Regions from separate parts of the Streptomyces sp. NPDC037242 genome, predicted to be linked through region 1. Evidence: riboswitches for the same ligand, from Rfam matches in the RefSeq annotation. Region 1 holds a riboswitch; the other holds the start of a gene.
What was found. A riboswitch is a leader RNA that binds a small molecule or an ion and turns the genes downstream of it on or off. The one in region 1 is predicted to bind guanidine.

Region 1 (3,389 bases):
TCTCCGGCCTCGGCAGCCAGATGACAGTCGTGGCTGTCATGTTCCAGGTCTGGCAGACGACGAAGAGCCCCATGTGGACGGGCGCCGTCGGGCTGGCGCAGGCAATGCCTCTCCTCGTACTCGGACTGTTCGCGGGATCACTCGTCGACCGGGTGGACCGCCGGAAGTTCTACCTCCTCATGACCAGCGGGCAAGCGGGATGCCTGCTCCTCCTCGCGTTCCAGGGCCTCCTCGGAGACTTTCCCGCAGTCGGCGTTCTGGGGCTGGTCGCACTCCAGTCCTGCTTCGGCGCGGGCAGCGGACCGGCCTCGCGGACCTTCATCGCGCACCTTCTGCCCGAGCAACACCTGGCCGCAGGTTTGGCGTTGAGGCGAATGTCCTTCCAGGGCGCCATGCTGCTCGGGCCCGCGCTGGGCGGACTGATCGTGGACGGGCCGGGAGTTGGCGCCTGCTACCTGATCGACGCCCTCACCTTCATGGCCGCGCTCTACGGTGCCTTCGGCCTGCCGCAGCCGAAGCCCGGAGACGAGCCCGCACCGCCCGGCCTGCGCGGAGTGCTGGACGGCCTGGCCTTCCTCGGACGCACTCCGGTCATCCGCGGGGCCCTGCTCACAGACCTGGCCACCACCGTGCTGTCGATGCCCGTCAGCCTGTTCCCCTTGATCAACGCCGAACGGTTCGGCGACGACCCGCGCACGCTCGGACTGTTCCTCACGGCCCTGGCCGTCGGCGGCGTGGCGGCGTCGCTGTTCTCCGGGACCTTCACCCGGCTTCCCCGCCCCGGCCTGGTCATGCTCGCCGGATCCGCCGCCTGGGGCGCGGCGTTGACCCTGTTCGGCACGTCGCCCGACCCGTGGCTCGCGCTGGCCTTCCTCGTCATGGCCGGCGCCGCCGACACCGTCTCCGTCGTCTCCCGGAGCACCGTCGTGCAACTGCACACCCCGTACGAACTGCTCGGCCGCGTCGGCGCCGCGGAACAGATCGTCGGGCAAGCCGGCCCCGACATCGGCAACCTGCGCGGCGGCCTGGTCGCGGACGCCACTTCGGGAGCCGCCGCCCTCGTCAGCGGTGGTCTGCTGTGCCTCGGCGCCGTGGTCGCGGTGGGAGCCGCTACGGCAGATCTGCGCAACGCAAAGCGCTGACGGTCACAGCTGCCAGTACGTCCCCGCGCGGGAATCCACGTGCACCACGTGCCGCCCGACGCGTACCACGTGGTGGTCCGGACCGGACCAGGAGCCGGCGGCGCCATCGGCGCCGGGCAGGGGGGTCCAGATCTCCAGGAAGGTGCTGCCGTCCGGGTTGGTGCCCCGCTCGACGAGGCTCGCGCCCTCCCACCGGAAGGTTCCGGTGTCTTCGCCGGGCTCGCCCGTGAGGTGGTGGAAGCGCACCTGGGTGCCGTCGAAGGACGTCGTACCGGCGAAGCCCCGGCTGTCGGCGTAGTACGGACCGGCCTGCAGCCAGACCACCTCACGGTCCTCGACGAGGGGCCCGCCGTTGCGGCTGATGCCGCGCCGCAGCCAGGCCCCGCGCGCGGGCACCGGGACTCCGGGGCCGGACGGTACGGGCCCCGCAGGCACCAGGCGTCCGGGCTCAGGCGCGGTCATCGGCGGCGGGCTCGTCCACGGCCAGGAGCGTCAGCGGTACGTTGCCCCGCACCGCCTGCGCGTACGGGCAGACCGCGTCCGCCCGGTGCAGCAGGGGCTGGAGGTCCGCGGCCCGCCACCCGGGCAGGCTGACGGTGAGGGCCACCGCGAGGCCGTAGCCCGCAGGCGTGTCCGTGGTGCCGAGCTGCACTTCGCAGGCGACGTGCGCGGCCGAGGCGTCCGCCCCGAACTCGGCGGCGACCTCCGCGAGCGCCGAGGTGAAGCAGGCGGCGAAACCGGCCGCGAACAGCTGCTCCGGATTGGTCGTGCCGGGCGCCTTCTTGCGCGGCGGCGCGAGCAGGACGTCCAGGCGCCCGTCGTCCGTGCGGACGGACCCGGTACGGCCCCCGGAGGCGTGCGCGGTCGTCCGGTAGAGGCTGCGGGTGAGTGGCACGGTCATGGCGTTCGGCCCATCTTGCTCGACGAGGACACTGCCCCGGCGGGGGCAGCGTGCGGCGCTGCTGGTGCAGCAACACTGCGCGCGTCGTCGTGCGTGACCGGGTACGGCGCATCTCGTCCGGGGCCTTGAAACGGGCCGCCGGACAACCTAGCAACGCAGGCGCCCGACCGGGGCGCGTCCCCACGGTGACGTTCCTCACCCGCGGGGAGGCCCGGGACGGCGGCGCCGATCCGGGGCGCCGTCCCCGTCAGACGCGGTTCAGGGGCAGGCCGAGGTCGGCGATCGCCATGGTCTGGTCAGTGACGGCGACATCGGTGTCGGTGAACCGGGCGGACCCCAGCCGGTCGCGGACGAGGGCGCGCAGTGCGGGGTGGTAGGAGTCGAGGTCGTCGAGAACGGCCTGCGGAACCTCGACGGTGCCGTAGAAGCTTCGCGGCCGGGAGGTGAGGCCCGGGGCCTGGGGTGTCTGGCGCAGACCGTCGACCGTGTGCAGGGTGAGTTCGAGCTGCTGGTCGCCCGCCTGGAGGATCAGGGGCGTGGCGGCTACGGCCACATCGAATTCGCGGACATGGGCCGTCACTTGGCCGAGCGGGCCGGTGTAGTGGTAGGGAGAGGGCGGCGCGAGGGTGTCGGCGGAGCGGTCGACGGGCGTGTTCTGGAGGGTGCGGCCTTCGAGGAGCTCGTCGGTGGAGGTGAAGGCCCACTGGGACGCGGTGAGGGCCTTGCTCCAGTAGCCGGTGCGGCCGTGGTTGCCGCCCTCGACGCGGAGCTCCCGTGCGTCCGATCCGACGCCGGTCTTGTGGATCGAGATCCGGTCGGTGACCTGTCCGGGGATCTTGGGCTGGCGCATCCAGTCGGGGGCGGGCAGTTGGATCTTCGGGAAGACCGCGCCGCGCTGGTCCTCGTAGGAGTAGCTGAAGAAGACCTTGTCGGAGCCCGCGATGTCGAAGTCGTAGAGGCGGGTGTACATGTCGCCGTAGCGGTTGATGACGAACGAGGTGGAGGCGGCGGTGGACAGGGCCTGGGCCTGGAAGCGTCCGCGCAGCGGAGTGGCCATCTCGTAGCTGTGGTCGGCGGGGAGCCAGGGGTCGACCCAGGTGATGCGGCTGCCGTCGTCGCTGAGCGCGAAGACGTGGGAGACCTTGGCGCCGCCCGCCGGGTGGTCGTTGCCCGCGGTGTCGCGCCACACCTTGTCCTCGCCGGGAGACAGGACCGACCAGGTCCAGCGGGCCGACCGGTAGGGGACGGTGTTGCCGCCGCCCAGCCACAACGGGGCCCCGTAGCGGTGCGTCCAGTTCCAGGTCCAGGGCGCGTTGAGGGCGTGGTCCATGGTGTAGATGTTGCCG
Region 2 (3,389 bases), on a different contig from region 1:
TGACGCCGGTGACCGTCTTGCCGTACAGCTTCTTCTCGCCGTACGCGCCGTAGGCCGTCAGGGTCTCCTTCTCCGGGTCGCTGACCAGCGTGACCTTCAGGTGCTCCTTCTCGCGGAACTTTGCGAGCTTCTCCGGCTTGTCCGGGGAGACGCCGATGACGTCGTAGCCGGCCGTGGCCAGGACGGCGAGGTTGTCCGTGAAGTCGCAGGCCTGCTTGGTGCAGCCGGGGGTCAGGGCGGTCGGGTAGAAGTACACGATCACCTTGCGGCCCTTGTGGTCGGCGAGCGAGACCTCGTTGCCGTCCGCGTCGGGCAGGGTGAAGGCCGGGGCGGTGTCGCCGGGCTGCAGTCGCTCGCTCATCTCAACAGTCTCCTCGGGAGGGCATCGTTATGCCACGAGACTAAGCTGACAGCCTGTTCACATACGAGCACGACCATGACGACGGAGGCAGCGCGGTGCCGGAAGCCAGGACCCCCGCACAGATCGAGGCGGACATCGTCCGCAGGCGCGAGCAGCTCGCCGAGACGCTCGATGAGATCGGCGTGCGCATGCACCCGAAGACGATCATCGGGGATGCCAAGGCCAGGGCCGTCGGCGTCGTGGACCACACCGCCGGGCGCGCCGTGGTGGCCGTGAACCGTCTGGTGACGGACGTGCGGGACGGGCTGCGGCACGAGGACGGGGCCCCGCGCGTCGAGCGGATCGTCCCGGTCGCGCTGGTCGCGGTGGGTGTGCTCGGGCTGCTCGTGCTGTCGGCGCGGCGCAAGCGCTGAGGTAGGTTCGGGGCGTGAGCGACGACACCACCAACACCACCACGCACGACAAGCTCCCCATCCGCATGCTGCACGACCGCGTGCTCGTGAAGTCCGACTCGCCCGAGGGCGAGCGGCGCTCGGGCGGCGGCATCCTGATCCCGGCGACGGCCGCGGTGGGCAAGCGGCTGGCCTGGGCCGAGGTGGTCGCGGTCGGGCAGAACGTGCGCAGTGTGGAGCCGGGCGACCGGGTGCTGTACGACCCCGAGGACCGGGCCGAGGTGGAGGTGCGCGGGGCGACGTACGTACTGATGCGCGAGCGGGACCTGCACGCGGTGGCCGCCGAGCGGCTGGAGGGGTCGAAGGACTCCACCGGGCTCTATCTCTGAGTTCCCCCTGCGCCTCTGATTCTTGTGCGAGAAGGGCCGGTGACCACTGTCACCGGCCCTTTTTGGCGCGCTTTGCCCGTTCTTTGCTAGGGTGGAGGGGAACCCCCGACGAGACGCGCCGTACCGGGTAGCTGGACGCAAAGACGACGCACCCCCGTTCGCTCTCGTCCCGGAGGTGCCTGTCATGGCCTGGGTTCTTCTCATCGTCGCCGGCCTGATCGAAGTCGGCTGGTCGATCGGTATGAAATTCACCGAAGGCTTCACCCGGCTCTGGCCCAGTGTGTTCACGGGCGCCGGCATCGTCGCCAGCATGGTGCTGCTCTCCTACGCCGCCAAGACCCTGCCCATCGGCACGGCGTACGGCGTGTGGGTCGGCATCGGTGCGGCCGGTGCGGCGGTGCTCGGCATGGTGGTGCTGGGTGAGCCCGTCACCGCCGCCCGGATCTTCTTCATCTCTCTGCTGCTGGTCGCCGTGGTGGGGCTGAAGATGACCTCCGGTCACTGACCGGGGTCATTCGAGGTAGTCCGCCGGGGGGCGGGGGCGTACGCCTTCGGTGGCGCCGCCCAGGTTTCCCGTGGTGGCGCCGCCGTCGGTCTGGCCTCCGGTCGTCTGACCGCCGGTGGTCTGACCCCCCGTGGTCTGGCCTCCGTTGGTCTGGCCGCCCTGGGTCTGGCCGCCTTGTGTCTGTCCGCCCTGGGTCTGGCCCCCGTTGGTCTGGCCGCCCTGCGTCTGCCCGCCCTGCGTCTGGCCCCCGTTGGTCTGCCCGCCTTGGTTCTGGCCGCCCGTCGGGGGGCTCGGCCGTACCGGCGGGGCCGAGAAGTCGTCGTCGGGGGTCTGCTGAGGGGTGTTCGGGGCCACCGGCGGGGGCCGGTCCGCGCCCGGCATGAGTTCGAGGTCGAAGTCGACCGGGTCGGTGGCCTCCAGGGCCGTCTTCGTGTACTGCGCCCAGACCCGGGCCGGGTAGCCGCCGCCCCCGATACGGGACTCGCCGAGGGCGTTGTACAGGGACTCCAGGGCGCCGGTGTCCGGGTCCTGGCCCATCATCGAGACGACCGTGACCAGGTCCGGGGTGTACGCCGCGAACCAGGCCGAGCGGTCGAGCTCCCCGGTGCCCGTCTTGCCCGCGGCGGGGTGCCCGGCGGCGAGGGCGGCCGTACCGGTGCCGTTGTCCACGACGCTGACCAGCATGGACGTGGTCGTGTCGGCGGCTTCGCGGCTGACGGCCTGGTTCGTGTTGCGGTCCGGGAGGGTGACGGTGTCGCCCTCCTTGGTGATCTTCTCCAGGAAGGTGTGCGGGGTGTGCTTGCCGTGCGCGGCGAGGGTCGCGTACGCCTGGGTCATGTCGAGGACGCTGGCCTGCATGGTGCCGAGCGCCATGGCGGGACCCGCGTCGAAGTTCGGGGTGCTCGCGGGGATGCCGAGGTCGATGGCGGTCTTCTTGACCTTCTCGGTGCCGACGTCGACGACCATCTGCGCGAAGACGGCGTTGACGGAGAGGTCGGTGGCGGTGTTGACGGTGATGTTCCCGTAGCTGACCTGCCCCTCGTTCTCCGGTGCGTAGGGGATCCGGGTGCCGACGACGCGGCGCTTGTTGTCGCCGTTGTAGATCGTGTACGGGGTGATCGTGCGGCCGTCCTGGGTGCGGGAGTTGTTCTGCACGGCGGCCGCGAAGACGAAGGGTTTGAAGGTGGAGGCCACCTGGTAGTCGTGGCGGGTGGCGTTGTTGACGAACTGCTTGGTGTAGTCGATGCCGCCGTACATGGCGACGACCTTGCCGGTGGCCGGGTCGATGGAGACAGCGCCGGTCCGCACGACGCGGTCCGCCTTGCGCTTCTCGGGGTCGAGCTTGCTGACCACCTTGTCGTTGACGGCGTCGACGATGGCGGTCTGGCGGCGCTTGTCGATGGTCGTGGTGATGCGGTAGCCGCCTTCGGCGAGGGTCTTGTCGTCGAGGATCTTGTTCTCGACGATGTAGTCCTTGATGGCCTCGACGAGGTAGCCGCGCTGCCCGGAGAGCCCTGCGGCGCCGCGGACCTTCCCGGGCTCGGGGAAGGTGGTGGCCGTCCGTTCGGCGGGGGTCATCCAGTTCTTCTTGACCATGCCGTCGAGCACGTAGTTCCAGCGGCCGAGGGCGCGGGCGCGGCTCTGGGGGTGGGCGACTACGTCGAAGGCGCTCGGGGAGTTGAGGAGGGTGGCGAGGTAAGCGCCTTCCGCGGTGGTGAGTTTGCCGACGTCCTTGCCGTAAT

Region 2: linked by a shared signal. The riboswitch ahead of ACZ7GJ_RS21830 (DMT family transporter) and the one ahead of ACZ7GJ_RS31820 (Ohr family peroxiredoxin) in region 1 are both predicted to bind guanidine.

What each region holds. Positions count from the first base shown of each region.
Region 1 is NZ_JBVJUY010000035.1:76,559-79,947, forward strand. It holds gene ACZ7GJ_RS31810 (MFS transporter) at 1-1,142, shown strand, start outside; gene ACZ7GJ_RS31815 (hypothetical protein) at 1,146-1,604, opposite strand; gene ACZ7GJ_RS31820 (Ohr family peroxiredoxin) at 1,591-2,043, opposite strand; guanidine-III (ykkC-III) riboswitch at 2,122-2,185, opposite strand; gene ACZ7GJ_RS31825 (hypothetical protein) at 2,291-3,389, opposite strand, start outside.
Region 2 is NZ_JBVJUY010000018.1:25,259-28,647, forward strand. It holds gene bcp (thioredoxin-dependent thiol peroxidase) at 1-361, opposite strand, end outside; gene ACZ7GJ_RS21820 (DUF3618 domain-containing protein) at 457-774, shown strand; gene ACZ7GJ_RS21825 (GroES family chaperonin) at 840-1,142, shown strand; guanidine-III (ykkC-III) riboswitch at 1,234-1,295, shown strand; gene ACZ7GJ_RS21830 (DMT family transporter) at 1,327-1,647, shown strand; gene ACZ7GJ_RS21835 (transglycosylase domain-containing protein) at 1,654-3,389, opposite strand, start outside.